Regions from separate parts of the Cytobacillus spongiae genome, predicted to be linked through region 1. Evidence: riboswitches for the same ligand, from Rfam matches in the RefSeq annotation. Region 1 holds a riboswitch; each other region holds the start of a gene.
The links. A riboswitch is a leader RNA that binds a small molecule or an ion and turns the genes downstream of it on or off. The one in region 1 is predicted to bind FMN.
Positions count from the first base shown of each region.

Region 2: it holds a riboswitch for FMN, as region 1 does, so the genes downstream of both, ribD (bifunctional diaminohydroxyphosphoribosylaminopyrimidine deaminase/5-amino-6-(5-phosphoribosylamino)uracil reductase RibD) here and LS684_RS13520 (ECF transporter S component) in region 1, are expected to answer to the same signal.
Region 3: it holds a riboswitch for FMN, as region 1 does, so the genes downstream of both, ribD (bifunctional diaminohydroxyphosphoribosylaminopyrimidine deaminase/5-amino-6-(5-phosphoribosylamino)uracil reductase RibD) here and LS684_RS13520 (ECF transporter S component) in region 1, are expected to answer to the same signal.

Region 1 covers NZ_CP089997.1:2,661,583-2,664,860, forward strand. The annotation lists gene LS684_RS13510 (YpbB family protein) at 1-179, opposite strand, end outside; gene LS684_RS13515 (ferredoxin) at 481-729, shown strand; gene LS684_RS13520 (ECF transporter S component) at 1,027-1,608, opposite strand; FMN riboswitch at 1,772-1,906, opposite strand; gene serA (phosphoglycerate dehydrogenase) at 2,141-3,278, shown strand, end outside.
Region 2 covers NZ_CP089998.1:637,001-640,278, reverse strand. The annotation lists gene LS684_RS23800 (hypothetical protein) at 1-490, shown strand, start outside; gene LS684_RS23795 (four-helix bundle copper-binding protein) at 508-867, shown strand; FMN riboswitch at 1,000-1,143, shown strand; gene ribD (bifunctional diaminohydroxyphosphoribosylaminopyrimidine deaminase/5-amino-6-(5-phosphoribosylamino)uracil reductase RibD) at 1,312-2,403, shown strand; gene ribE (riboflavin synthase) at 2,418-3,074, shown strand; gene LS684_RS23780 (bifunctional 3,4-dihydroxy-2-butanone-4-phosphate synthase/GTP cyclohydrolase II) at 3,092-3,278, shown strand, end outside.
Region 3 covers NZ_CP089997.1:2,399,889-2,403,166, reverse strand. The annotation lists gene LS684_RS12125 (DUF3231 family protein) at 179-751, opposite strand; FMN riboswitch at 914-1,063, shown strand; gene ribD (bifunctional diaminohydroxyphosphoribosylaminopyrimidine deaminase/5-amino-6-(5-phosphoribosylamino)uracil reductase RibD) at 1,210-2,307, shown strand; gene ribE (riboflavin synthase) at 2,307-2,960, shown strand; gene LS684_RS12110 (bifunctional 3,4-dihydroxy-2-butanone-4-phosphate synthase/GTP cyclohydrolase II) at 2,976-3,278, shown strand, end outside.

The DNA of each region.
Region 1 (3,278 bases):
ATTCTTGTTATGTTTGGAAACAGCCCAAATAATGAGGTTAGCCCAAACAAATGTGCATCCTGTATCGTTTGGGATGATTTTTTTCCATTAATTAAATGAAAAATGGAGGCAGAAGTTCGTTCTCCATTAATTCTCGATAGGCAATGTAATATGATTTGGTTAAAAAAAGAAAGATCCATGTTATCACCACAATGAAAAACCCTTATGTTCAACAGGAATATGGTCATAATAAACCAAGTGGGTTTTTGAATTTTTTCCTACTACTAGTTATTTTATCATGAAAGAAAAAACAAATTGTCTTAAAATGCAAAATTTCGTCGATACATCGGCGAAATCCTTGTATGATAAGCATTCTCAATACTTTTTCTATTGAAATGTCCTACAAACAGCTATAAAATAGTCTATGAGGAACGAGTTTCCATTCATTTTGGAAGCAAATTATTAGATAACCATTTCTTTTAATCTTTGGGAGGTTTTTTCATGGCAAAATACACGATTGTAGACAAAGAAACTTGTATTGCTTGTGGTGCATGCGGAGCTGCTGCTCCAGATATTTACGATTACGATGATGAGGGCATTGCATTCGTAACGCTTGATGATAACGAAGGAATCGTTGAAATTCCAGATGTATTAATCGACGATATGATGGACGCTATGGAAGGTTGCCCAACTGATTCTATCAAAGTTGCTGATGAGCCATTTGAAGGGGACGCAACTAAATTCGAATAAGCACATGACTAAGTTAAGTTACTATTAAAGATCCTCTTTCGTTTTGAAAGGGGATTTTTTTATGCCCGAATTTTGAATACCACTTTTATCATTGAAGTATAGTTTGGGATTAACGTTACAAGAGAGCCTCCTGATATGCGTTAGCGATGAGGAAGCTTACTGGCCGCCCCCCGGAAAGCAAGTGCCTGGAGCGGAATCAATCTTCTTCACCCTTAAATCACAAAAGGGACCGAGAATGTGCTCTCAATCCCTTTTTTATCAGTAATCAATGGAACGACCTACGTCGATCAATTAACATCATGCATTTCGATAAACAGTTTGTTTTTGAATCCATGTTTGCATTTTTGTAAACATGAGCATAAACACAAGGGCAATTAACAGTCCCTTTACCACATTAAAAGGTAATATCGCAGATACAACCATTTGGCGAGTCGCTTCACTTGACATCGCAGGATAATTCAAGAAAAACGTATAAGCTGGTAAAATTACAAAATAATTTAGAACACTCATAATAACCGCCATTGAAATGGTACCTACTACTAAAGCAAATGTCATTCCTTTTAATGAATTCAATTTTTTATATAAATAGTAAGTTGGTAAAATAAACAATACGCCTGCAATAAAGTTAGCGATGTGTCCAACTGGTACACCTGTTGCACTTCCAGTCATAAAATAATCTAAAATATTTTTAAATAATTCAACTAATATTCCCGCTACAGGACCGAAGATTAACGCGGCGATCAATGCAGGAATATCGCTAAAGTCAATCATCAAATACGGTGGAAATGGTGGGATTGGAAAGTTCAACACCATTAAAACGTACGAGATACTGCTAAGCATCCCAATTGCAACTAAAGCCTTAACATTAAATTTTTTCATTTTGTTCTCTCCTTTTTAAGGACCATCCCCTAAAGAAGGAAAGGTTCAGCAATTCGCATGCATGACAAATAAAAACCCTCAAGAATACACCTTGAGGGAGAAATATCTGAAAGGCACGCTTAATAAACATTCAAAACCTGCATTTTTTGAATGTTTGCAGAACCTCCATCTTCTCCCATCCAGACTTTACTGTCGGCTTTGGAATCACACCAAATCCTGCCCCAAAAACAGGCTCGCGGGCTTAGAGAATTATCTCATCACCGCCGGTCGGGAATTTCACCCTGCCCCGAAGATAGACCATATTATTTTATACATTTTTTATTATACTGAAAAACAATCCTCTTGTGAAGATATTTGTTTCAAAGCCATTTTCCACCACTCATTTTATTCTTAACGAAAAAAAGGTACTAATTTCGCACTTTTTTATATTAAAGCGTTTACATTTTAAACATGAACAATTTTAGCAATTGACAGCTGAATGTTCGTTTTGTAAAATAGTCAGAAAATTGGTGTAAAAAGGTTGGTGTATGTCATGATCCAAGTCTTAGTTGCAGATTCCATTCAGGAGGACGGTCTTCAACCATTGCTAGATATGGATAATGTAGAAGTTATTCAGCAGAAAGTTGACTCTCCTCACGTACAGTTAGAACGAATAGAAGCGTTGTTAGTTAGAAGTGCCACAAAGGTAAATGAAGAACTTTTAGAAAAAATGCCTCAATTAAAAATCATTGCACGTGCAGGAGTAGGAGTAGATAATATTGATGTAGCAGCCGCTACGAAAAAAGGCATCATCGTTGTTAATGCACCTGATGGAAATACGATTTCAACAGCTGAGCATACTTTTGCCATGATGGCTTCTCTAGTTAGACGGATTCCACAAGCCCATCAGTCAGTAAAGAATTTAGAATGGAAGCGAAACCACTTCATAGGCAGTGAACTGTATGGAAAAAACCTCGGAATTATTGGGTTAGGTCGAATAGGCACTGAGCTCTCGAAGCGAGCCAAAGTATTCGGTATGAATGTCCATGTATTTGACCCTTTTCTTACAAAAGATCGTGCTTTAAAGCTTGGAGTTCATCTACAGGACTTACAAGGCGTTTTAAAGGAAGCAGATATAATTACAGTCCATACACCACTTACACCCCAAACAAAAGGGCTATTAAACAAAGAGACACTTCCCTTAACGAAGAAAGGTGTGTACATCCTCAATTGTGCTCGAGGAGGAATTATTGACGAAGAAGCACTGGCTGAGGCGATTTCTTCTGGTCATGTTGCTGGAGCCGCTCTTGATGTGTTTGTAAACGAGCCACCGGGTGATCATCCTTTAGTAAAGCTTGAAGAGGTCATTGTCACACCACATTTAGGTGCATCAACGAAGGAAGCCCAGTTGAACGTAGCTACTCAAGTAGCAAAGGAAGTTCGCTTATTTCTTGAAGATAAACCCGTCTCAAACTCGATTAACCTCCCTTCTATGTCTAAAGATATTTTCGAAAAGATTCGCCCGTTCCATCCCCTTGCGAAAAAGATGGGGTCGATGATTTCTCAGCTTATGAAGCAACCAGTTCAAGAATTATCAATTAGCTATTCTGGAACCGTTACAGATCTTGAAACAACCTATTTAACAAAAGCCTTACTCTCTGGATTCTTTACCGATCGGATTGATGGATATG
Region 2 (3,278 bases), on a different replicon from region 1:
AACGATACCAGTGTCAGAGCATGCATTAGTCGGTGTGCAGACGACAGAAGGATCTTACTACTTAAAAACGAATGGATGGTCGGAATACTTCATTCAGAGAACTTCTTTGATTAACAAACCAAAGCACTACCTTTTCCACCGAAAACATAAACAGCCTCTGGTATTTTATAAATGGAGCAGAACGTTAAAAATCGATCATGGGCAAAAGGGAAAGATTTTTCGATTGAAATATCAAAGTTCTACAGCTATTGAATGGCAGAGTGACGAGGGTGATACGATCATCATGTATAAAGCCAATAAGAGATGGATCTTGAATTATAATAAAAAAAATTTTTTATCACTGCATAAGGGATATCTTCCTCAAACGGTTCAGCAATTGTTCGATTATCACCACAGCTATGTTTCGTTTTATGAGACATATAGTGAGGAAATGGACTGGCTTCTGATCTTTCTTTGGTTTGTGGACAGCGATTATTTTTTGACGGCATAGACATCCTTTTCCCGTTCATGGACAAGCTATTAAAGAATGAATATGGAGGTGAGAAGATGAATGCTGCATACAAACCTTGCATAGCTGCATTACAAAAGTGTGTGGAGGCATGTAACATATGTTATCATGCATCACTTAAGGGAGAAAGGGAAATGATGCCTTGCATAGAGCTTGACCGTGAATGTGCAGATATATGCACATATACCATAAATCTCATGCAGCGGAGCAGTAAATTTGTTCATTCATTTTTGGCCATCTGTGCAGAAATATGTGATGAGTGTGGCACAGAATGCAGGTCCCATGGCCAGGAACATTGTCAGGACTGTGCCAAGGCCTGTTTTGATTGTGCAGAAGAGTGCAGGAAGCTGCTGGCATGAAGAAAAGGGATGCTTCTGTATATGGGGGCATTCTTTTTTATCGTTGTATTAAAATTAGAACAAAATAATTTATTTAGCACTCCTCACATGATTTTATTGTATAAACTATGATAGAATAATGATAATCGAATAGGTTTCCTTCGGGGCAGGGTGAAATTCCCTACCGGCGGTGATGAGCGAATGCTCTCAGTCCGTGACCCGGCTAATGAAAATTAGACGGTGGATTTGGTGAAACTCCAAAGCCGACAGTGATAGTCTGGATGGGAGAAGGAACGGTAGTGTTTACATGATTCAGATAGGGAAAGTCCATTATTTTGCTGTGGATTTTATTTCCAAATCGAGTTCTGTAAATGCTCTATTTAGTCATGCCAAATTGCCCCCGAGTAAAAATACTTGGGGTTTTTTATTTTAGAATAATAGTGTTGTGAGAAGGGAGGTAATATGTTGAACCATTCACCTTATATGAAGCTCGCCCTCTCGCTGGCAAAGGCAACCAATGGCCAAACCTCACCCAACCCTGCTGTTGGAGCGGTTGTGGTGAAGGACGGAGAAGTCGTTGGTATGGGTGCACACCTCAAGGCAGGTGAAGGACACGCAGAAGTTCATGCCATCAGAGCTGCAGGAGAGAAGGCGAAGGAAAGTGACGTATATGTCACCTTGGAACCGTGTTCCCACTACGGGAAAACACCTCCCTGCACGAAGCTTCTGATCTCGAGTGGAGTGAAACGGGTCCATATAGCCTGCACGGATCCTAATCCCTTGGTAGCAGGAAGGGGAATTCAGCAACTGAGAGACGCAGGCATTGAAGTGATGATTGGGGAGCTTGAGCTTGAAGCCCTCGAATTAAACAAGCATTTTTTTCACTTCATACAACACGGCACACCTTTTGTTACCCTCAAGACGGCTGTTACCCTGGACGGGAAAACCGCCTCTGACACAGGGGATAGCAAATGGATCACTTCAGAAACTTCAAGAACGGACGTCCACCATGATCGTCACCGGCATGACGCGATATTGGTTGGAGTCAATACCATCATGAAAGATAACCCACACCTTACCACCCGTCTGCCCCAAGGTGGAAAAAACCCCATTCGAGTTATATTGGATACATTTTTACGTACACCCCTGCACTCTCATGTAGTGGAAGATCAGGAGAGTAAGACAATCATATTTACGGGTAATACCGTCAATGAAGATCAAAGGCGGCCTTTTGTAGAAAAGGGATGTGAAATCATCAGCACTTCAAATGAAAGGGTTGACATTCACACGGTTTTAAAAGAACTCGGTGAAAGAAATATTCTCTCCCTTTATGTAGAAGGCGGGTCAACGATTCATTCCTCTTTCTTAATGGAAGGTGCGTTTCAGGAGTTGATTATGTACATGTCTCCCAAGATTGTCGGAGGAAAGTCCGCTTACACCAGTTTTGGAGGAGAAGGATACCCGACCATTGCAGATGGAATGAAGATGGAGATCAAGAGCATTGATCGTGTAGGGCAGGACATTAAAATCGTTGCATTCCCACAAAAATCAGTTTGAAAGGGGGGAAAAGGATGTTTACTGGAATAATTGAAGAGATAGGCTCTATTGAGCGCATGAAAAAATCTTCCTCTTCTATGGAACTAACGATAGCAGCAAGCAGTATTTTGGAAGATGTTCATATCGGAGACAGCATCAGTGTGAATGGTGTCTGTCTCACGGTCACTTCATTCAATTCAAGGCAATTCCAAGTGGACGTCATGCCCGAAACCTTTGAAGGTACGACGCTTAAAACCCTTTCGTATGGATCCAAAGTAAACCTCGAGAGAGCTATGGCCGCAAACGGTCGTTTCGGAGGTCATTTCGTTAACGGTCATGTAGATGGGATAGGTAAGATCCTGAGGATAGAAAAGGTTGAAAATGCCTGGTACATGGACATTGCCATACCCGAGGAACAGATTCATTTATTTATCATGAAAGGCTCTGTCGCCATAGACGGCACTTCACTGACCGTGTTTGATGTGAAACATCATTCCATTACGATTTCGTTAATTCCCCAGACCCGTGGAGATACGGTTCTTGGCAGTAAGAAAGTGGGGGACTCCGTCAACATTGAATGTGACGTAATGGCGAAATATTTTCACCGGTTCTACGAAGCAAAGGAGCAGTCAAAAAGTAATTCAAACAGCCTCAGTTATGAATTTTTATCACAAAATGGGTTTGCTGACTAATAGGGAGGGATGACCCCATGTTCAATAAGATTGAAGAAGCCCTGGAAGATCTCCAGGCAGGAAAAGTCGTTATCGTGGTTGATGATGAAAACCGTGAGAATGAAGGAGACTTTGTTGCCCTTTCTGATAAAGCCACCCCTGAAGTCATCAATTTCATGGCAAAAGAGGGGAGAGGGTTAATCTGTGCCCCAATAACGGAGGAGC
Region 3 (3,278 bases), 260 kb from region 1:
AAAATGTTTACTTTTTCGGGCGGATCGTTCTACCTATTTTTATAAGGTGAGGTGGCGTATATGTATATTTTTAGAAGGGAGATGATAGAGAGAAGGAAACCAAGGTGTTCTTTACGGGTTACCTATGATTGCTACATAAAAAAGAGCCATTTATGGAATCATGGCTCTGATGATCGGTTTAATGGTTTAACGAATTTGAGTTGTGTTTTGATTCAGCTCCAGGAGGAAGATAATACGGCGGAATGCGCAGCCAGCCTCTGTCCTTCATTAAATTTTTTAAGGGAGCAGCAAATTTTACTAGTTCTACTTGGATCGATATGAACAGCATTCCTACATCCGAACGAATCGTTTTTGACATCGCTTGTGCACAAAATGTAATAGAAGCAGCAATTTTCACTGAAATTAAATTGGCGATCTCATCATCAGTTAATTTCACTCCTTCAGGAACAGCTTCAGGGTTCGAGGAAGGTTTATTAGAATGAACTAATGGCAGAGGAACGCCTTCCTTTAACAAAAATTCTTCGATTTTTTTCGTATCCTCTTTACTTTCTTTAATCGCCTGTTGAATAACGTGTTTTAACTGGGGATCTGTTGTTGTGTTAAGAGCAACGTGGTAGAGAGAATGGGCTTCATGAAAAGCGGTATAAGCAGTCCATAGATCCATGACTTCCCCAACATGTAGTGGGGTTTTCGGCTCTTCGTCCACGAAATTTTTTAATATGGATGCGATGGCTTCGAAGGTATTTGCCATGACTAGCCTCCTTATTTTTTATTGCGTATTATTCCCGGACTCATTCAAAAAAAATCCGATTTCACAAGTATTTTAAATTGCTATTCTACAAAAGTGGTATTACAATAACTATACATTCGAATATAAAGGAGATTGCATTCGGTAGGCTCCTACCAATTGTGATCTCGCCTTCGGGGTCGGGTGAAATTCCCAACCGGCGGTGATGAGAGTGAATGCTCTCTTAGTCCGTGACCCGGTTTCATCTTTGATGGAAGCGGTGGATTTGGTGAAACTCCAAAGCCGACAGTATAGTCTGGATGGGAGAAGGAATGAGAATATACGTGTTTAAAAACTAGTTGTTTAAACGCTTATTTCGTTATGCTTTAACCCCGAACATATCATGCTATGTTCGGGGTTTTGTCGTATTTGAGTTGTAATACTTGGAGAGAATCGATTGAAAGGGGGAAAATAAAACACGGATGCAAGATCAAGCATATATGAACCTGGCTATATCAATGGCACGAGCGACAAGTGGACAGACGAGTCCCAATCCGTGTGTGGGCTCGGTTATCGTGAAAAATGGGCAAATCATTGGGATGGGTGCTCATTTAAAAGCTGGCACTGAACATGCAGAAATACACGCTTTGAAGCAAGCAGGCGACAACGCATGTGGAAGTACTCTTTATGTCACGCTTGAACCATGTAGCCATTATGGAAAAACACCGCCTTGCACAAAGGCGATTATTGAAGCAGGAGTTTCAATGGTGAAAGTTGCTACACTTGATCCGAACCCATTAGTTGCAGGAAAAGGAATTGAACAGCTTAGAGAGGCAGGGATTGAGGTTGAAGTAGGGATTGAGGAAGCAACTGCTGCTGATTTAAATATACCATTTTTTCACTATATCCAAACAAAAAAACCATACGTAACACTTAAAACCGCAACCTCTTTTGACGGGAAGGTTGCCACTCAAACAGGTGATAGTAAATGGATTACCTCTCCAGAATCCAGAAGCGATGTTCACCAATTACGACATAAGCATGATGCCATTTTAGTAGGTGTAAACACGATCATTTCCGATAATCCACAATTAACCACAAGGCTACCTCACGGTGGCAAAAACCCCATTCGAATTGTGCTAGACACAAGCTTAAGAACACCCATATCTTCACATGTAGTGACAGATTTACAAGCAAAGACGATTATATTTACAACTCAACGAGCAAATAAGGAACGAGTCTATCAATTGAGCAAACAAAGTGTGGAAGTGATTCAATTAGATACAGATTGTATTCTTATTGAGGATGTATTAACCTATCTAGGCGAAAAAGGGATTACATCCCTACTTGTTGAAGGTGGCCCAACTGTTCATGCGAGCTTTATTGAAGCAGGTGCTTTTCAACAAATCGTCACTTATATTGCGCCGATGATTATTGGAGGCAAGCATGCATTTCCATCTATCAGCGGACTTGGTGTAGAGTTCGTCAAGAATGCGCCGAAACTAAAGTTCATTTCAATTGAACAAAAGGATCAGGACTTAAAGATTGTAGCAGAGCCTCTAACAGGGAGTGAGACTTGATGTTTACTGGAATTGTCGAAGAAATGGGCTCGATCAAACAAATTGCTCAAAAGGGGAACACCTTGAGCCTTTCCATTTATGCGAAGAAAATCATGTCTGATTTAAAGGTAGGAGATAGTATTTCTGTAAACGGTGTATGCCTGACAGTAACAAATTTTATGGATGATTTCTTTCGAGTGGATGTGATGCCAGAAACGTTCAAAGCAACATCCTTGTCGACAATAAAAGAAGGTACCAAAGTAAATTTAGAAAGAGCCATGTCTGCAAATGGACGATTTGGCGGTCATTTTGTCACGGGACATGTAGATGGAGTAGGGAAAATTTTACGGAAGACTCCAAAGGAAAATGCCATTTATTATGATATTCAAATTTCTGACCAATATCGTCATCTCAGCCTTCATAAAGGCTCTATTGCTATTGATGGAATTTCTTTAACTCTATTTGATGTAAGTTCAAGTCATATAACGGTTTCACTCATCCCGCACTCTGCCAATGAAACGGTGCTTGGCTACAAAAAGGCTGGGGATTTCGTCAATTTAGAGTTTGACATGATTGCCAAATACTTATACCGATTTTACCAAATAGGTGATGACAAAACCTCAGCTATACAAGGGATTGATCAGGACTTCCTTAAGCAAAACGGGTTTATGTAGAAAGGGGATGAGCAAATGTTTCATTCGGTAAAAGAAGCATTAGAGGATTTGAAAGCGGGAAAAGTCATCATTGTATGTGACGATGAAGATCGGGAGAATGAAGGAGATTTTGTTGCTTTAGGTGAAAAGGTTACTCCTGAACTCATAAATTTCATGGCAAAAGAAGGAAGAGGCCTTATTTGCGCTCCGATTGCAGAAGAGTTAGCGACTAAGTTGAACTTAACCCCAATGGTTGAGGTAAACACCGATCAACATGAGACAGCCTTTACAGTTAGTGTTGACCATAAAGATACGACAACGGGAATAAGTGCATTTGAG